One region of the Bradyrhizobium sp. Leo78 genome, then DNA from elsewhere that is predicted to be linked to it. Evidence: riboswitches for the same ligand, from Rfam matches in the RefSeq annotation. Region 1 holds a riboswitch; each other region holds the start of a gene.
The links. Region 1 has a riboswitch for cobalamin ahead of AC5ZG1_RS29445 (TonB-dependent receptor). Riboswitches for the same ligand answer to the same signal wherever they lie in the genome.
Positions count from the first base shown of each region.

Region 2: it holds a riboswitch for cobalamin, as region 1 does, so the genes downstream of both, AC5ZG1_RS41840 (DUF1636 family protein) here and AC5ZG1_RS29445 (TonB-dependent receptor) in region 1, are expected to answer to the same signal.
Region 3: it holds a riboswitch for cobalamin, as region 1 does, so the genes downstream of both, metE (5-methyltetrahydropteroyltriglutamate--homocysteine S-methyltransferase) here and AC5ZG1_RS29445 (TonB-dependent receptor) in region 1, are expected to answer to the same signal.

Region 1 is NZ_JCAMOT010000028.1:80,595-85,308, forward strand. Features, by position in the region: gene AC5ZG1_RS29445 (TonB-dependent receptor) at 1-1,122, opposite strand, end outside; cobalamin riboswitch at 1,235-1,432, opposite strand; gene AC5ZG1_RS29450 (FecCD family ABC transporter permease) at 1,615-2,589, shown strand; gene AC5ZG1_RS29455 (ABC transporter ATP-binding protein) at 2,586-3,359, shown strand; gene AC5ZG1_RS29460 (ABC transporter substrate-binding protein) at 3,359-4,189, shown strand; gene AC5ZG1_RS29465 (DUF938 domain-containing protein) at 4,690-4,714, shown strand, end outside.
Region 2 is NZ_JCAMOT010000077.1:792-5,505, forward strand. Features, by position in the region: partial or broken gene AC5ZG1_RS41820 (IS256 family transposase) at 69-1,337, opposite strand; gene AC5ZG1_RS41825 (hypothetical protein) at 2,436-2,618, shown strand; partial or broken gene AC5ZG1_RS41830 (CobD/CbiB family cobalamin biosynthesis protein) at 2,640-2,935, shown strand; gene AC5ZG1_RS41835 (hypothetical protein) at 2,988-3,188, shown strand; cobalamin riboswitch at 3,306-3,522, shown strand; gene AC5ZG1_RS41840 (DUF1636 family protein) at 3,617-3,988, shown strand; gene cobG (precorrin-3B synthase) at 4,086-4,714, shown strand, end outside.
Region 3 is NZ_JCAMOT010000021.1:110,201-114,914, reverse strand. Features, by position in the region: gene AC5ZG1_RS25060 (ribonucleoside-diphosphate reductase subunit alpha) at 1-736, opposite strand, end outside; cobalamin riboswitch at 851-1,069, opposite strand; cobalamin riboswitch at 1,202-1,402, shown strand; gene metE (5-methyltetrahydropteroyltriglutamate--homocysteine S-methyltransferase) at 1,510-3,840, shown strand; gene AC5ZG1_RS25050 (hypothetical protein) at 3,891-4,088, shown strand; gene ftsH (ATP-dependent zinc metalloprotease FtsH) at 4,338-4,714, opposite strand, start outside.

The DNA of each region.
Region 1 (4,714 bases):
CGCGCCTTGCGTGTCCTTCTGGCGGTAGCCGCCATCGACGATCAGGTCGACACCGTTCAGGAGCGTCTTGGTGAAGCCCGCCGTCGCGCTCGCGCCCTGCTGGTTGCCATAGTCGAACGGCGTGGCGGCGCCCTTGCGATCGGTGACGAGTTGATTGACGCCGATCGAAGGATCGACCAGCCTGCCGCCGGGAAAGCCCAGCTTCTGGTCGTCGCCGGTCACCGTCAGGAAGGCTTTCAGGTCCGGCGTCGTGTAGTTGAGATTGCCGACGCCGTTGCGCTGGTCGAGCGCATTGTTCACGCGGTAGCCGTCGGACTTGATGCCGTTGCCGTAGAACGACGCCGACCAGGGTCCCGAATTCATCGCGGTCGAGATTGCGGCCATGCGCTGGTTGAAGGAGCCATAGCCGGCTTCGCCGCGGATCGAGACCGGCGGGCCGCCGACACCGGTCTTGGTGACGATGTTGATCACGCCGCCTATCGCATTGTCGCCGTAGAGCACGGCGCCGCTGTTGCCGCGGGTGATCTCGATGCGCTCGATCGAATCGAGCGGGATGGTCGATAGATCCACCTGCGCCATGTCGATGTCGTTGAGCCGTCGCCCGTTGAGCAGGAACAGCGTGTTGGCGGTGGCGAACGCGCCGAAGCCGCGCAGGTCGACCGAGGTCTTGGCGCCGTTCACGCCGCCATAGAGCGATTGAAGCTGCACGCCGGGGGCCTGCGCGATGATCTCGGCCAGAACCTGGGTCGGCGAATGCGCGATGTCGTCGGCGGTGATCACGGTCGAGGACGTCCCGACAATGCCGGCAAATTGCGGGCCGCCGCCACCGCCACCGGATGAAGCTCCGCCAGCGGCGGCGCCGCCAGCGCCCGCGCCGCCGGCCGGCTGCGCGTTGGTCGGCACCTGGCCCGGCGCGGGACGCCGGGGACCTGGAGTGCCGTCGGAAGCGGGCTTGGCGCGGGTGCGGTTGTGGTCGCCGGGCGCCCTGACCTCGACCGGCGGCAATTGCTCGGAGGGCGCTTCCTGCGCCTGCGCGGCGGAAACATACAAAGCGGGCGCCAGCATGCTCGACGCGAGCAGCAGCGCGCGGCGTTGCTTGGTGGCTGTGGTAGCAGAGAACATCGGCGAGACCTCGGTATGACGTCAGTGGCACGTCACAGCGAACCAAGGCTCACCATCGCGTTTCGCGCTTCAGGTGAAGCAAATGCCTGTACTCCCCGACCGACATCGTCGCGTGTGACCACGTATGACGGCAGGTCTCCTGGCTCGCGGGTCGTTACCCTTCGTCGCCTTCCCAGGACCGAGACTCCCAGTGGCATATGACGAAGGATTCACCGCATACAGTTGCGGGGGCAGCCGCGGCTTTACGGGAAGTTTCCCGGTACCGCATTCCCTTTTGATCCCGATAGGAACCGTCGCGGCCATCTAGGATTTTGGCGGCACGTGAGTCAATCCCGGCGAAACTGCGGCTCCCTGGCTCTCATACGTTTTTTTGTTCCGGTGTCGCTTGTCTGCCACCGAATTCGCTGCAAGAAGCAGGGCGCGATGAGTGCACATGATTTCACGATAGCGGCGGGTCTGGCCGCGCGGCGGCGGTTGGGGGCGACCGTTGCAATGATTGCGTTGGTTGCCTTGCTGATGCTGATCTCGCTCGGCACCGGCCCGGTGCGGCTGTCGCCGCTGACGGTGATCGAGGCGTTGTTCGGTGGCGGCAGCGATGTCACGCAGGTGATCGTGCGCGAGATCCGCCTGCCACGCACCATTCTGGCATTCGCGATCGGCGCTATCCTCGGTCTGTCAGGCGCGGCGCTGCAAGGCCTGTTGCGCAATCCCTTAGCCTCGCCCTCGCTGTTCGGCGCGCCGCAATCGGCGGCGTTCGGCGCGGTGCTGGTGATCGCGCTGGGGCTGGCCGATGTCCGCTCCTACGCGCTGCCGGTCGCCGCCATCATCGCCGCATTCGGCTCGGTCTTCGTGCTGCTCGCGATTGCCGGCCGCAATGCGGGCCTCTTGATCCTGATCCTCGCCGGGCTTGCGATCTCGAGCCTTGCGGGCGCTGCGACGGCGCTGGTGATGAACCTCGCGAGCAATCCGTTCCTGGCGCTCGAGATCGCGTTCTGGCTGCTCGGTTCCCTGGAGGACCGCAGCTTCCAGCATGTCGCGCTGGCGCTGCCGTTCATCGTGGCAGGTAGCGCCATCCTGCTGTCGCAAGCCAGCGCGTTCCGCGCGCTCACGCTTGGCGAAGAGACCGCGCAAAGCCTCGGCGTCGACGTCGGCCGCCTGCGCCTGTTCGTGATCGCAGGCGTTGCGCTCGGCGTCGGTGGCGCGGTGGCGGTCACCGGCACCATCGGCTTCATCGGCCTGGTCGCGCCGCATCTGATGCGGCCCGTCATCGGCCACGATCCGGCGCGGCTGTTGGTGCCGAGCGCGCTTGCCGGCTCGGCGCTGTTGCTCGCGGCCGACATCGCGGTGCGCATCATCCCGTCGACGTCGGACATCAAGGTGGGCGTGTTGACCTCGATCATCGGCGTGCCGTTCTTCCTCTATCTCATCATGCGCGAGCGTCGCGCGCTCGGCGGAGGCGTCGCATGACGGCGCTTGTTGTAGAACACCTCAACGTCGTGCTCGCCGGCCGCCGCGTGCTCAACGATGTGTCGCTGCAACTCGCCTCCGGTCATCTCGTCGCGCTGGTCGGTCCGAACGGCGCCGGCAAAACCACGCTGCTGCGCGCGCTCGCCGGCCTCATTCCCTCCGACGGCGTCATCAAGGTGGGAGGCGAGGCGCTTGCCGCGCTGCCGCTGCGCGAACGGGCCAAGCGCTTCGGCTATCTTCCGCAAGGGCACATGGTGCATTGGCCGCTGCCGGCGCGCGACATCGTCGCGCTCGGCCGCTACCCGCATGGCGCGACCGATCCGGCCCGGCTGTCCCCGCGCGATACTGAGGCCGTGGTGCGGGCGATGCAGGCGGCCGACGTCATGGAGTTCGCGGAGCGGCGTGTCACCGAGCTTTCCGGCGGCGAGCGCAGCCGCGTTGCGCTGGCGCGCGTGTTCGCGGTGGAGGCGCCGATCATCCTGGCGGACGAGCCGACCGCCTCGCTCGATCCGCGCCACCAGATCGACGTCATGAAGGGTTTGCGTGCCGCCGCCGACAAGGGCGTGCTGGTGATCGTGGTGACGCACGACCTCGGCCTCGCCGCGCGCTTTGCCGACCATGCGCTGGTGCTGGCGCAGGGCCGCCTCGCATCGCAGGGCGCGCCGGCAGACGCGCTGTCGGAAACGGTCATGGCCGATGTGTTCCGCGTCAGCGCCTTCCGCGCCGAGCATCAGCGCGAGACGGTGATCGTGCCCTGGGCGGAGATCTGATGGCCCGGCTCGCTGCATGCCTTGCAGCGTTCGTCTTGTCCACCACTGTCGCGCATGCGGCGAGCCCGCCGCGGATCGTCTCGATGAATGTCTGCAGCGATCAATTGCTGCTCTCGCTCGCCGATCCCCAGCAGATCCTGGGCCTCAGCCGGTACTCCCGCGAGGCCTGGCAATCCTTCGCCGCCGATCAGGCGCGCCGTTTCCCGATCCTTTCCGGCGGCGCGGAGGACGTGCTGGTGCTGAAGCCCGACATCGTCGTCGCCAGCCTGTTCGACAAGCGCGCAACGCGCGAGCTTCTGAAGGCCAACGGCCTTCATCTCGTCGAGTTCAGCGTGCCGCGCACGCTGGACGAGGTGAAGGACCAGATCCGCGAGATGGGCGAGATCGTGCAACATCCGGACCGCGCAAAGGTCGCGATTGCAAGGTTAGATGCCGCGATCGCCCGAGCGCGCCAGGCCGCGACCGGCAAGCACTATCGCGTGCTGCCGCTGGCGCGCCGCGGCTGGGTGTCCGGCAGCGACAGCCTGGTCTCGTCGCTTCTGACCGAAGCCGGCCTGCTCAATCCCGCCGGCGACCTCGGCGTCGCTGCCGGCGGTTACGCCTCGCTGGAGGCGATCGTGCAACTGAGGCCGGATTTCATCCTGGTGTCGGAGGCCGGCGACCGCGCCGAAGACAACGGCCGCGCCTTCCTGCTGCATCCGGCGCTGGAGCACTTCTACCCGCCTGCGAGGCGCATCGTGCTTCCCGAACGTCTCACCGTCTGCGGCGGCGTGATGCTCGCCGATGCGCTGGATGTGCTGACGAAGGAATTGGAGCGTGTGGCGCGGTAGCTCCATCGCCCCGTCATTCCGGGGCTCGCGAAGCGAGAACCCGGAATCCATTCTTCCGCTTGCGTATGCGGCGCAATGGATTCTCTGATGTGCAATTGCACATCATAGCCTGCGCCTTCGGCGCATCCCGGAATGACGAGCGGAGAGATGGAGGCCGCCGCTGTTCCCGGATTACGCTTCGCTTCATCCGGGCTACGGACTCTCCCTCGTCATTCCGGGGCTCGCGTAGCGAGAGCCCGGAATCCATTTTTCCGCTTGCGCAAGCGGCGTGATGGATTCCGGGCCTGCGCCTTCGGCGCATCCCGGAATGACGAGGTGGAGAGATGGAGGCGTCCCTTGCTCCACCGTTCCCGGATTACGCTTCGCTTCATCCGGGCTACGCCTGTAAGCAGCACGACGCAATCCTCTCACAAGGGCGCGGTTAAATCGCGCATTGCAACGACCTATATGGAATAGCAGCATCGTCGCGGTGTTGCCGTTTTGAAAGAGGAGAGAGCATCGTGGCAGAGTTCGTGGTCGAATTCG
Region 2 (4,714 bases), on a different contig from region 1:
AGGTTATGGCGCAAACCGGACATTGGAGCCTATGACGGAGCTATGCGGAATTTTGGGTGATGAGGTGATCAGGCGGCGTGGTTTGCCGGCATTTGGATGACCTCGATGCCGTCGTTGAATCTGACACCTGCGATGACCTTCGGCAACTGATTTGTGCCTTTGAGCCGCCGCCAGGTCTTTGATGCGGCGATCACCAGTTTGAACACCATCAGCCTGGCGGTGGTTGGCGACAACGAGCCCTTGGTGTGCACCGTCCGGTGCCGCACGGTGGCGAACACGCTTTCGATGGGGTTGGTCGTCCGCAAGTGATCCCAATGCTCGGCAGGAAAGTCGTAGAAGGCCAGCAGGGCGTCGCGATCCTTGACCAGACATTCGACCGCCCGGCCGTATTTGGCGCGGTATTTCTCGGCGAAAACGTCGATCGCCGCTTCGGCGGACGCCCGGTTCGGCGCCCAGTAGACCTCGCGCAGATCCTTCTTCATGGTGGCCTGCACCGAGAGCGGGACCTTGTCCAGGACGTTCACGGTCTTGTGCACCCAGCATCGCTGGTGCCTTGTGCCGGGACAGACCTCGTCGAGCGCCTTTCAGAAGCCGAGCGCGCCGTCGCCGACGGCAATTTCCGGGGCGATCTGCAACCCGCGCCGCTTGACGTCGATCAGGAGCTCACGCCAGCTCCGCGCGCTCTCCCGCACGCCGACCTGGAAGCCGATCAGTTCCTTCTTGCCTTCCGGCGTCGCGCCGATCAGCACCAGCATGCACTCGCCGTGGTCTTCCATGCGGGCCTGCAGGAAGACGCCATCGGCCCACACATACACGTATCGTCGCGCCGACAAATCGCGCCTCTGCCAGCGCTCGTACTCGCCTTGCCACTCCGCGGTCAGCCCGGAAATCACCGCGGGCGACAGGTTCGGTGCGTCCTTGCCCAGCAAGGCCGTCAGCGCCTCCTGGAAATCGCCGGTCGAGATGCCGCGCAGGTACAGAATCGGCAACAGCGCATCCAGGCTTCTGGTCCGCCGTGCCCACAGCGGCAGGATCGCCGAGCCGAACCGGATCCGCTCACTATCGCCGGCCGCCCCACGGTCGCGAATCTTCGCCCGCGCGACCTCGACCGGACCGATGCCCGTCGCAATCGTTCGCACCGGGCCGTAACCATGCCGCACGACACGGGCGCGTCCGTCGGCAAGCTTCAAATCCTTCATCGTGGCAAGAAAGGTCTCGACTTCGACCTCGACGGCCTGCGCCAGAAGCTGCCGCGCACCAGCACGCAGGATATTGGTCAGTGGATCGTCGATCTCGTCGGGCTGACGGAGCGGGACAATGTTGCTAGTCTCGTTCATGGCGTATCGCTCTCCTTGAGAGGTTCTGGCAGGCTTCGACACCCGCCTCGATACGCCGCCTATCTCAGTCCGTCATCACCCAGTTTCCCGCATAGCTCCCTATGACGAGGTCGCCGAAGGGCCAATACCGGAAGTAGCCAGCCTAATCGATCACCCGGTCGATGCGGGCGCTGAACGTCGGCGAAAATTCGAGCGATCCGCTCCGTCAATCTTGCGCGCGCCAGGTGACTACCTATTCAAATGCCGCGATTGCAAGCACAACGGCGGCAAGGATCGGACCTGCATCGGCGACAAGCGGGCGATCATGTGCGCTGACTGCGCCTACGCACTGCCCAATGATCACGAACCTAGAAATATCGCCACGGACAAGCACCCGCAATCTGTGCGTTAGGAACTTTGTTCAATCTCAAGATCCTTCTAATATTTGCACTGCCGCAGGCAGGACAGAAGTACCAAGACTCACTTGCGATTACCCTCGGACCCGGACTGGGATTGCTACCGCACATCGTTCGATGACATTGAAAACCGTCACAAGCATCATAACCGATGAATGCAACTTCAGGGGCGGGATAACCTGAACAATACACTTTCGTTCCAGTCCAGCATTTGTCACCGTCCCCTTTTGAATCACTCCTCACGTATGTCATTCCCAGATCGGTGCAGTCTGCTGGCGACCCAAAGCGAAATGGGGCTGTCCCGATCCAGATTCGCCGGCTCCGCAAATGCATCCCTGGTTAGCAAGATAGCGCTTACTGCGAAGACTATCCTGAATAGGATCATAGAAGAGCCTCCCTATCTGTGACAGATGTGGAGGGGGATATCTGACCCACCGCAGAAGATATTTGAGCAACCAGAGACGCCTGTAAAGAAAGATCCGTATGTCGCACGACTCACCAGTGGTCAATCGCGCTCATTGCTTTCCTTTTGCTTCATGATTTCGCGGAGAGACTTCGGCCGCGGAGGTGACCTGTAGCGGCCCTCCCACGAGGCCGCGATCACGCCCTCGAAGGGAGCTTCCCCCGAGTGCAACTCGGCATTCCGCTATCGGTTGTGACTAGTTTAGCGTTCGCCGCGCCAGGCCCTGCCACCGAAATGCCCATGCCGATCCTCGACGAGACAACGCAGCCTGATCCGGCAGGGATGGAGGAGGTGCTAAATCGAAATGACCATCATACGCTGGATGCGAAGGACCATCACGGGTCGATGTCGCATTTGGGTCAAACTGAAGAAGAACGTGCGGTGATGGCCGAACAATTCGCAGGCGCATATTTGCTGAAGTAGAAATCCCGGCTTGGTCGGGGTGGGGTACCTGGCATCGCCGGCTACAAGGCGATCAACGCACTGGACTCTATGATCGGCCATCATACGCCGCGACACGAAGCCCTTGGTTGGGCTGCGGCGCGCGCATCGATGATGTGGCAAACTTCATTCCAGCTCGCCTGACCGCTGTTCTCTTCGTGCTGCGCGCCCCGGTCTTCGCAGGGTGGTCATGCATGATGCGCGATGCGAACCGGCGCCGCTCGATTAATGCCGGCTGGCTCGAAGCCGCCATAGCTGGAGCGCTCGGCGAGCGGCTCAGCGGTCCGCGAGCGTATCACGAGACCATCGCGGCGGGAACTCGAGGCGCTCGCGAGGGCTGAGCTCGCGATCGTGGTCAACCCGAACGATCCCGACGGAAAGCATCATGATCAGAGTGAACTTCTTTCGATCCTGCCGCGTGTCGGCCGTCTGGTGATCGACGAAAGCTTTACCGAGCTAGCCCTGGCTTATCACCTGCGCCCGATCAGTCCCTCTTCGCCGCCCTTGGTCGCCCTGATCTTTCGCGGACCATCTCCTTTTTCGCCATTTTGATGGCGTGGCGGGCGTCGGTGGAGCCCTCGGGCGCGACGATGTCCCCGTCCTCGGCGGCATCTGGTTCGGACATCATCCGGCGTGGTCCCTTTGGCTTGACAAGTTGCGGCCCAGAGCAAATGGTCGGCCCGCGTTGGTGCCTGTTCTGCGACAGGCGAAGAGGGAATGCGATAGGGCTCGAGCCAAACGGCTTGGCCTGAAAAGCAGCCGCCCCCGCGACCGTGACCGGAGAGATGCCCGAAGCCACTGATCCCCTGGGGATCGGGAAGGCGGGGATCGAAGGGAAAGACCCTGCTCCGCAAGCCGGGAGACCTGCCAGCGCAACGTTGAGACCGGCGGACGGGGTGTTCCGCGACGGGGAAAGCGAAGCCTCCTCAAGGACGGTTCGTGCACCTCATCGCTTCCCGCCGTCAATTCAGGAAGGGGCGATGATCGTCACTCTTCACGTTTGCATCACATGCCGCCCGGGCCAGACGCTCGGGGAAGGCGAGATTACGCCCGGTGCGCGCCTGCATGCCGCTATTCTCGACGCGGGCGTGCCTGACGGCGTCGTCGTTCCCGTCGAATGCCTGTCCGCCTGTAACCAGGGCTGCTCGGTCGCGCTCAGCGCGCCGGGACGGTGGTCCTATGTCTACGGTCGCTTGTCCGATGGCAACGCGCACGACGTGATTGCCGGCGCGTCAGCTTACGCGGCGGCACCCGATGGCATCGTGCCATGGCGCAGCCGGCCGGAGATCTTCCGCAAACAATCGCTCGCTCGCATTCCACCTATCGCCGCCCTGCCAGAAGCCGCGGAATGAACACGCTCGCAAAAGTCCCTGTCACGGTCGTCACTGGCTTGGCATCACTCTGGAAGACGCGCCGAAATTCGATCGCGGCTGCGCCGCGCGAGGCGTCATGAGTACGGTCGCTATCAAGGGCTGGTGCCCTGGCGCGTTGCGGCCGATGCAGTCAGGCGACGGGCTCGTGGTCCGCGTGCGCCCCTATGGCGGAAGGCTCGATGCGGCACAGGCGGCAGGGCTGGCTGATCTGGCAGAGTGTTACGGCAACGGCTTGATCGACTTGACCAGCCGGGCCAACTTCCAGATCAGAGGCGTGAGTGATCAGGGACACTTGTCTCTGCTCGACGGTCTCGCCCAATTGAAGCTGCTTGACCATGATCCGGAGGCCGAGTCGCATCGCAACATCCTGGTGACACCGTTCTGGGGCATAGGCGATGACACGCGTTCGCTCGCAGCCGAACTGGAGCAGGCCCTTGCCGGCAGTGGGCTAGCTCTTCCGACCAAATTTGGCTTCGCTGTCGATGACGGCAAGGAACGGGTGCTTGCTGGCGCATCCGCGGACATTCGGATCGAGCGTGGCCGCGCGGGCGGCCTTTTGGTGCGCGCCGATGGCGCTGAGTTTGGTCGCTCCGTTACGCGCGGCGACGCTGTGAGCGTTGCAGTCGCGCTTGCCGAATGGTTCATTACCTCAGGCGGCACCAGCGGCAGGCGAGGGCGCATGGCCGCCCACATCATGGCCGGCGC
Region 3 (4,714 bases), on a different contig from region 1:
CTTTCGTTGGCGCGCCCTGCACGAAGGACAGCACTTCAGTGCGGAGCTTGTCGAGCAAGAGGCGCGCGCTGACATAGGCGTAGTTCGGCTCCTGCTCGACCAGCGTACGCGCCGCCATCACGCTGGCGAGCGCGAGTTCCTCCTGGCTGATGCCGTCATAGAGATTGCGCTGGATTTCCCCGACGACAGGCGCAGCGTCGACACCGTCGAGCCCCGCGCAGGCCTCGCCGACGATCATCGCCAGCCGCGCATGGTCGAGCGGCACCTTGCTGCCGTCCGCGAGCGTGACGTGGACGATTGGCCCGCTCGATGCCGTTGCGGATTTAGTTGCCTGCTGTTCGGCGCGCTGCCGCGCCCGCTCCTCGCGATAGAGCACATAGGCGCGCGCCACCTTGTGATGGCCGCTGCGCATCAATGCCAGTTCAACCTGGTCCTGGATGTCCTCGATATGAAAGGTGCGGCCTTCGCTCATCCGGCGCGACAGCGCGCCGACGACTTCGGCGGTCAATTCCTCGACCGCTTCGTGCACGCGGCGCGACGCAGCCGCCGTATTCCCCTCGACCGCAAGGAAGGCCTTGGTCATCGCCACCGAGATCTTACCGGCATCGAATTGCGACACCGCGCCATTGCGGCGAATCACCTGCATCGGCAGCCGTGCTTCCGGCGCCGCGATTGATTCGGGGCGCAGGTGGATGAGAGGTGACGCGGTGGTTTCGCGATCGAGAGAGAGTGACATCTTGCAGACCCCGTGATGTTGCTGGGGCCGGATGCCGGAGGCGACGCTGCGTGATGATGCCGGCGGCGTACCGGCATGAGCCTGCAAGCGGCCGCCGGGACACCCCGCCCGTGGACGTTATTTGCTGTCGCGGCAGGTCTCCTGGCTCGCAGGTCGGCGTCACTCCCCGTCTTCCCAATGCGATGCCGCATCAGTGACGTCTAAAATCGGGAGCAACTCACTGCTTACAGTTGCGGGGGCAGCGCTGGATTCTCGCGAGAAAGGCGCGATCACCAGCTTCCCTCTTAGCCACCATTCCTTGCGTTATGATGGACCGTGACAGCTACATCTGGTGCGATTTGGGGAATGGTGTCAATGGGACGTATGGGCGAAGCGCAAAAATTCCGGTCGATACCGTTGGCGCTGTGAACAACCGGCTCCACGCGCACGTGATGTCAGCCGAGTTGACGTTCGCGCGATCTTGCCAGTAAGTGAACGCGTCGTGGTTCTTCGGAGAGATCTTTTCCGGAGCTAAGAGGGAAGCCGGTGTAAAGCCGGAGCTGCCCCCGCAACTGTAAGCGGCGAGCCGCGGTCCACAATTGCCACTGAAGCCTGCAAAGCTTCGGGAAGGCCGGACCGCAGCAACGACCCGCGAGCCAGGAGACCTGCCTCGACAACATACACGTCCTCGGGCGGGGTGTCCCGGTGGTGCGGTTGCGATTCCGTGCGCACCTCGCGCAGGGAATCCAGACGTGTCACTACGGCCTTTGCCCCCAACTCATGGGGTTAAGCCAATATCTTCCACTTCACTTGTTGTTGCGTCCCTCGGCACGCCGCGGATCGGTCCGCGCCGTGAACTGAAATTCGCGCTGGAACGCTTCTGGTCCGGCGCGTCAGACGAAAAGACGCTGATCGAAACCGGCGTCGGGCTGCGCGCGGCCAATTGGGCGCGGCAGAAGAAGCTCGGTATCACCGTGATCCCGTCGAACGATTTCTCGTTCTACGATCAGGTGCTCGACACCTGCGCAATGGTCGGCGCTATCCCGGAAAGCTATGGCTGGACCGGCGGCGCGGTGCCGCTTGCGACCTACTTCGCGATGGCGCGTGGCGCCAAGGCCGACGCGCATGACGAGGCCTGCGGACATGCCCATCACGCACATGGCGTGGCGGCGCTCGAAATGACGAAATGGTTCGACACCAACTATCACTACATGGTGCCGGAGCTTCGCAAGAACCAGTATTTTGCACTCTCATCGCGCAAGCCGATCGAAGAGTATGAGGAGGCGAAGGCGCTGGGTTATCAGACCCGCCCCGTGCTGGTCGGCCCGGTCACGTTCCTGAAACTGGCCAAGTCCAAGGAACCGCATTTCGACACGCTGTCGCTGCTCGACAGGCTCCTGCCGGTCTATATCGAACTATTGCGCGAACTCGCTGCCCGCGGTGCGGAATGGGTGCAGATCGACGAGCCCTGTCTCGTGCTTGATCTGGACGCCGCCGCGCAGCAAGCCCTACGGCGCGCCTATTCCGAAATCGCCAAAGCGGTGCCGGACATCAGGATCATGCTGGCGACCTATTTCGGCGGGCTCGGCGGCAATCGTGCGGTCGCGTTTGATCTTCCGGTCGCCGGCCTGCATCTCGATCTCGTGCGCGCGCCCCAGCAGCTCGGCGAGCTCATCGACGTTCCGAAAGAACGGGTGCTGTCGCTCGGCGTGATCGACGGCCGCAACGTCTGGCGCGCAGATCTGAGCCGGATCCTCGATCAGCTTGGGCCCGTCGTCGCAAAGCTCGGCAAGGAGCGCATTCAGATCGCGCCATCCTGCTCGCTGCTTCATGTACCCATCGATCTCGCCCTGGAAACCAAGCTCGATCCCGAGGTGAAGACCTGGCTTTCATTCTCGGTGCAGAAGCTCGAAGAGCTTGCCGCGCTGGGCGCGGCGCTTGGAAGTGGCCGGGCCCATGCGTCCGAAGCGATCCGAGCGTCCGATGCCGCCGCGGCCGCGCGCAAGACCTCACCGCGGATTCACGATGCCAAGGTTGCCCGGCGTCTCGCCGCCATCGATGGCGGCATGCGCCATCGTGCCAGCCGGTTCGCCGAGCGTGCCGAGGTGCAGCGCGAGCGGTTCAATCTGCCACGCTTCCCGACCACGACCATCGGCTCCTTCCCGCAGACAACCGATGTCAGAAACGCACGCGCCGCACATGCCAATGGCGCACTCAGCGATACCGCATACAAGACCTATCTGCAGCATCAGACCGCGCGCGCCATCCGTTGGCAGGAGAATATCGGGCTCGACGTCCTGGTCCATGGCGAGTTCGAGCGCAACGACATGGTGCAGTATTTTGGCGAGCAGCTTTCCGGCTTCGCCTTCACCGAGCTCGGCTGGGTGCAGTCCTATGGCTCGCGCTGCGTCCGGCCGCCGATCCTCTATGGCGACGTCTCACGACCGCAGCCGATGACGGTCGAATGGTGGCAATTCGCGCAGTCACTGACGGCAAAGCCGGTGAAGGCGATGTTGACCGGCCCCGTGACCATCCTGAACTGGTCCTTCGTCCGCGATGACCTGCCGCGCAGCGACGTGTGCCGACAGATCGCGCTCGCGATCCGCGATGAGGTGCTCGATCTCGAGATGGCCGGCGCCGGCATGATCCAGATCGACGAAGCAGCACTGCGGGAAGGCCTGCCGCTGCGCAGGTCGGAATGGAAGACCTATCTCGATTGGGCGGTCGATAGTTTCCGCATCTGTTCCTCCGGCGTGCAGGACGAGACCCAGATCCACACCCATATGTGCTACTCCGAGTTCAACGACATCATCGACGCCATCGCGGCGATGGACGCCGATGTCATTTCGATCGAGACCTCGCGCTCGAAAATGGAATTGCTCGACGCCTTCCGGAACTACCGCTACCCGAACGAAATCGGTCCCGGCGTCTACGATATCCATTCACCGCGCGTGCCTGACATTGGCGAGATCACCGACCTCCTCAAGCTCGCAAGAGAGCGGCTCTCCGACGCGCAGATCTGGATCAACCCCGACTGCGGCTTGAAGACCCGCAAGTGGGAAGAGGTGCGCCCGGCGCTCGCCAACATGGTCGCCGCCGCCCGCGAATTGCGGTCGCTTGGCTAGACAGCGCCGCCCCGTCTCTTATCCTGCGGCGGCTCGAAGAGGAGAACGCCATGCGCTTCTGGATTCAATGCACAAGGTTCGAGACGGAGCAGCCCATTCACATCAATATCGCGCTCGTCGGCAGCATGTGGCGCGACGGCGAGCGCACCGTACTCGCCTTCGTCGGTGGCGATGGCGAGAGGATTGAGGTCGTCGAGACACCGGAGCAGATGTTGGACCGGCATCTCGGCACGCCCGGGACCGCATGACGATATGCAGGCGGTTGCAACATCATTGCGAAGAAGGACCCATAACCACAGGCGTTTACAGTGTGCTCCGCTACAACGGCTTGCTCGCGCCACGACAGCCGCCTGTGGAATGAGTCCCGGGCCCCAGCTACGCCCAAGGGGCTTCGCCGCGGCACGCAAGCCCGGGACGACGATGGAGTGTGGAGCAATCGCCAAAGCAAAAGCCCGGCACTAGGCCGGGCTTCTGTACGTCTTGCTCTCTGATCGCGCTTACGCCTGCGGCTGCGGCTCCAGGCCGGGCTCCGGATCCGGGCGCGGACGCGACTTGCCGGCAGGCGGCACGGCGGAGGCACGTGGCGTGGTCGGCTCGAGCACGGACTCGCGGTTCGGCTTCTTACCCTTCAAGAGATCAACGATCTCGTCGCCGGTCAGCGTCTCGAACTCGAGCAGGCCTTTCGCCAGTGCTTCGAGATCGGCGCGCTTCTCGGTGAGGATTCGCGTCGCCTCGTTGTAGCCTTCCTCGACCAGGCGCTTGATCTCGGAGTCGATCTTCTGGACTGTCGCCTCCGAGGCGTTCTGGGTGCGCGACACCGACATGCCCAGGAACACTTCATCCTGGTTCTCGCCATAGGAGACGGTGCCGAGCT